2 regions of the Streptomyces sp. NBC_01198 genome follow, and region 1 is predicted to be linked to the other one. Evidence: riboswitches for the same ligand, from Rfam matches in the RefSeq annotation. Region 1 holds a riboswitch; the other holds the start of a gene.
The links. Region 1 has a riboswitch for glycine ahead of gcvT (glycine cleavage system aminomethyltransferase GcvT). Riboswitches for the same ligand answer to the same signal wherever they lie in the genome.
Positions count from the first base shown of each region.

Region 2: it holds a riboswitch for glycine, as region 1 does, so the genes downstream of both, gcvP (aminomethyl-transferring glycine dehydrogenase) here and gcvT (glycine cleavage system aminomethyltransferase GcvT) in region 1, are expected to answer to the same signal.

Region 1 is NZ_CP108568.1:2,355,001-2,357,382, forward strand. Features, by position in the region: gene OG702_RS10445 (enhanced serine sensitivity protein SseB C-terminal domain-containing protein) at 1-23, opposite strand, end outside; gene OG702_RS10450 (enhanced serine sensitivity protein SseB) at 148-897, opposite strand; glycine riboswitch at 1,029-1,131, shown strand; glycine riboswitch at 1,132-1,247, shown strand; gene gcvT (glycine cleavage system aminomethyltransferase GcvT) at 1,308-2,382, shown strand, end outside.
Region 2 is NZ_CP108568.1:7,338,070-7,340,451, forward strand. Features, by position in the region: gene OG702_RS32800 (DNA polymerase IV) at 1-141, shown strand, start outside; gene OG702_RS32805 (PRC-barrel domain-containing protein) at 172-564, opposite strand; glycine riboswitch at 686-795, shown strand; glycine riboswitch at 796-918, shown strand; gene gcvP (aminomethyl-transferring glycine dehydrogenase) at 979-2,382, shown strand, end outside.

The sequences.
Region 1 (2,382 bases):
CCCGTCGTTCGGTGTCCCGCCATCAAACCAGGTCGACTGTTCCCGGTGGAATGCTGACCGACTCAACCGGCGCCGGTTAAATGGCACCTATACGCCGGGTATACGCAAGCGTCCCGCCCGGTGGGCGAGTTGGGCCGCGGCGCGGTGTCAGTCCCGGCTGTAGAACGGCCGCACGACCTCCAGCATCCAGTCCCCGACCGGGTCCTGGGCGATGTCGAGCAGGATCAGGTGGACCGGCCAGGGCAGCGGGGCAGCGCCCAGGGCGCGGCCGAGCGCGTCCATGGCGGCGGCCCGGTCCTGGTCCTGCCAGCGGTCGAGTTCCACGCCGACGAAGAGCGCGGGCGGCTCCTCCTCCACCGAGGCCATGGCGCGGCGGGCGCTGAGCACCACCGGGGTGACGGCGTATTCGGCGGCGGCGACGGCCAGGAAGTCGACGGGCTCCTCGTCGGGGGCGGGCTCCCAGAGCCGCACCCGGGCGCCGCTGGGGACCTGCTCTCCGTACGCGCCGGTCCGCTCCGTGCGGCACAGCTCAGCGACGGCGGCGGGCGGTAGCGGCACCCCGACGGCGCCGCCGGGGTTGACGGCGATGCCGACCAGCGGGGGCAGCCCGCGGGCGAACTCGCGTACCGGCGCCACCGTGCAGGACATGCCGTCGGCGGCCTGCCGGAACTGCTGCTCGGAGCTGAAGACCGGCACATAGGGCGCGCCGCCCAGGTCGACGGTGGGCAGGTCGAGGCCTTCGGGGCCGGGCGGGCCGCCGTTGGGCAGCGGTACCCAGACATGGGAGCGGCCGAGGACCTCCAGCAGCCGGGGGGTCGCCGAGGGATTGCCGAGGCTCGCCGAGAGCACTTCCTCCAGCTCGTTCGCCGGCCATATGTACGGTGCCGGATTCTCCATGTCCACCCTTGTCCGCGCTTGTGCCACTGCCGGCGGCCGTGTCCTGCCGGGAAACAGTAGCGGCTGAGCGTCCTGGACGCCCCGGCATGCAATGATGGCGGGGCAACTCGACAAACTGCATACCGGCCGTTGGAGGCCGCGCGGGAGAGTTCCGGCCCCCTCGGTGAGGGGGCGGGGCGCCGAAGGAGCAAGTCCTCCCTTGAATCTCTCAGGCACAGATACCGCGCGGGCGAGGCAGATCTGAAAAGCGGGCGGGCCGCCGTCACCGGCCCCCGCCCCACCCAAGGTGCAAACCGCGGCCCCCAGGGGTCACGGTGAACCTCTCAGGTTCCGATGACAGATGGGGAGGCCGGGGTCAGTGCCCCGGCCGCCGTACGTGTCCCCGTCCGCCGCCTTTGGGAGCCCTTTCGATGAGCGAAACGTCGAACCAGCCGCTAAGCGCACCGCCCGCCGCGTCGCCCCGCCGTACCGCCCTGGACGCGGTGCACCGCGCCCTGGGTGCGACCATGACCGACTTCGCCGGCTGGGACATGCCGCTGCGCTACGGCAGCGAGCGCGACGAGCACCAGGCCGTACGCACCAGGGCCGGGCTCTTCGACCTGTCGCACATGGGCGAGATCAGCGTGACCGGTCCGCAGGCCGGGCAGGCGCTGGACCACGCGCTGGTCGGCCATCTGTCGGCGCTCGCGGTCGGCAAGGCCCGCTACACGATGATCTGCGCACCGGACGGCGGCATCCTGGACGACCTGATCGTCTACCGGCTGGCCGAGGAGCACTATCTGATCGTCGCGAACGCCTCCAACGCGCAGACGGTGCTCGACACCGTCTCCCTGCGTGCGGTGGACTTCGACGCGCAGGTGACCGACGACCGGGACGCGTACGCCCTGCTGGCCGTCCAGGGCCCGGCGGCGCCCGGCATCCTCAAGGCGCTCACGGACGCCGACCTCGACGGGCTGCGCTACTACGCGGGGCTGCCGGGGACCGTCGCGGGGGTCTCCGCGCTGATCGCCAGGACGGGCTACACGGGCGAGGACGGCTTCGAGCTGTTCGTGGACCCGGCCGACGCCGAGCAGCTGTGGCAGGAACTGCTGGCGGCGGGCGCCGGCGACGGGCTCGTACCGTGCGGGCTGTCCTGCCGCGACACCCTGCGCCTGGAGGCCGGGATGCCGCTGTACGGCCACGAGCTGACCGCGAAGGTCACGCCCTTCGACGCGGGGCTCGGGCGGGTGGTCAAGTTCGACAAGCCCGGTGACTTCGTCGGCCGGGAGGCGCTGACGGCTGCCGCGGCCAGGGCCGCGGACGTCCCGCCGCGCAAGCTGGTCGGGCTGGTCGCCGAGGGCCGCCGGGTGCCGCGCGCCGGCTTCCCCGTCACCGACGCGTCCGGCGCGGTGATCGGCGAGGTCACCTCGGGCGCGCCCTCGCCCACCCTCGGCGTGCCGATCGCCATGGCCTACGTGGACACCGCGCACGCCGCGCCGGGCACGG
Region 2 (2,382 bases), 5.0 Mb from region 1:
CGGGTGACCATCCGTTTCGAGGTGCCCTCGGACGCGGTGCCCGGCCGGGTGCGGACCTTCCCGGTCGACGACCCCGCATTGTCCAGGTCCGAGCCGATCCCGCTGACCGGCCGCCCGACCCCGGCCGGCCATGCCGGCTGAGCGGCCCCGCGCCCGATCCGGGCTGCCGCGCTAGGTGCTGTCGCCCGGCCGCGGGTCGCCGCCGGCCAACTCGCCGAAGTCGCGCGGCGGTCCGTCGCCTGCCTCCGCGACCGGCACCTGCATGCCGTAGTGGTGGTAGAGCTGCAGCTCCTGCTCCGGCGACAGGTGCCGCCCCACGCCGAAGTCCGGTGCGTCCCTGATCAGCGACTTCTCGTACGGCACCCGCAGACCGTCGTCCACCACCTCGCTCGGCTCCAGCGGCACGAACGCGTCGCGGCTGAAGAAACCGGTCCGCACCGCCGCCCACTCCGGCGTACCGGTCGCGTCGTCCAGATACACCTCGTCCACCGTGCCGATCTTCGCGCCGTCGCGGTCGAAGGCGCGGCGGCCGATGAGGCTTCGCGGATCGATGTCGGTCTGCACGGTCCCTCCAACCAAAGACGACAGCTGTTGGTACCACCAAAAGCCACATCAGGGGTGATGTCGACCGGAATGTCGGACCGGCGGCCCCCCGGAAGGCGCTGGTAGGCTGGACAACGGCTGCAGACCCCGTGCGGGAGAGTCCTTCGAGAGCGTGCCGCAGTGGCATCTCGGAGGCGCCGAAGGAGCAAATCCTCCCCGGAATCTCTCAGGCATCCGTACCGCAGGGGCGAGGTCACTCTGGAAAGCAGGACCCGCCCCGTGAGCACCGTTCGTGGGACAGGTCTTCACCGAAGGTGAAAGCCGTCCCGTGCAGGGGCGGTGAAGCTCTCAGGTACTGATGACAGAGGGGGAGGCCGTACGGGTGCCCGCGCCGGGTACCCCCGAAGGTCGTCGCTGACCAGGAGGCCTCCGCAGATGACTGATCCGACCCCCCGCCGCACCCCGCTCGCCGACCTCGAAGCGGGCCTGCCCTTCGCGCGCCGCCACATCGGCCCGGACGCCGCGGACCAGGCCAAGATGCTCGCCCAGGTGGGTTACGGCTCGCTCGACGAGCTCACCGACGCGGCCGTACCGGACACCATCAAGAGCGCCGCCGCCCTCGCGCTGCCCGCCGCCCGCACCGAGGCGGAGGTGCTGGCCGAACTGCGTGCGCTGGCCGACCGCAACCAGGTGCTCGCCCCGATGATCGGCCTGGGGTACTACGGCACCTTCACCCCGCCGGTGATCCTGCGCAACGTCCTGGAGAATCCGGCCTGGTACACGGCCTACACGCCCTACCAGCCGGAGATCTCGCAGGGCCGGCTCGAAGCCCTGATCAACTTCCAGACCGTCGTCGCCGACCTCACCGGCCTGCCCACCTCCGGCGCCTCCCTGCTGGACGAGAGCACCGCCGCGGCCGAGGCGATGGCGCTGTCCCGGCGGGTCGGCAAGGTGAAGGACGGCGTCTTCCTGGTCGACGCCGACACCTTCCCGCAGACCACCGCCGTGATCGGGACGCGGGCCGAGCCGGCCGGCGTCGAGGTCGTGGTGGCCGACCTGACCCACGGCATCCCCGCCGAGGTCGCCGAGCGCGGCGTCTTCGGCGTGCTGCTGCAGTACCCCGGTGCCTCCGGAGCCGTACGCGACCTAAGGCCGGTCATCGAGCGGGCGCACGAGCTGGGCGCGGTCGTCACGGTGGCCGCGGACCTGCTGGCGCTGACCCTGCTCACCTCGCCCGGCGCGCTCGGCGCGGACATCGCGGTCGGCACCACCCAGCGCTTCGGCGTCCCCATGGGCTTCGGCGGGCCGCACGCGGGATACATGGCGGTGCGCGAGGCCTACGCCCGCAACCTGCCCGGACGCCTCGTCGGGGTCTCGGTCGACGCCGACGGCGACACCGCCTACCGGCTGGCGCTGCAGACCCGCGAGCAGCACATCCGCCGGGAGAAGGCCACCAGCAACATCTGCACCGCACAGGTGCTGCTCGCCGTGATGGCCGGGATGTACGCGGTCTACCACGGCCCCGAGGGCCTGGCGCAGATCGCCCGCCGTACCCACCGCTACGCGGCCGTGCTGGCCGCGGGGCTGCGGGCGGCCGGTGTGGAGATCGTCCACGAGGGTTACTTCGACACGCTCACCGCCCGGGTGCCGGGCCGGGCCGCCGAGGTGGTCGCCGCGGCCCGCGCCGCCGGCGTGAACCTGCGGCAGACCGACGCCGACCTGGTCGGCATCGCCTGCGACGAGACCACGAACCGCGCCGCGCTGACCGCCGTGCTGGCCGCCTTCGGCGCCACCGGCGACATCGACGTCGACGCGCTCGACGAGGCGGCGCCGGACGCG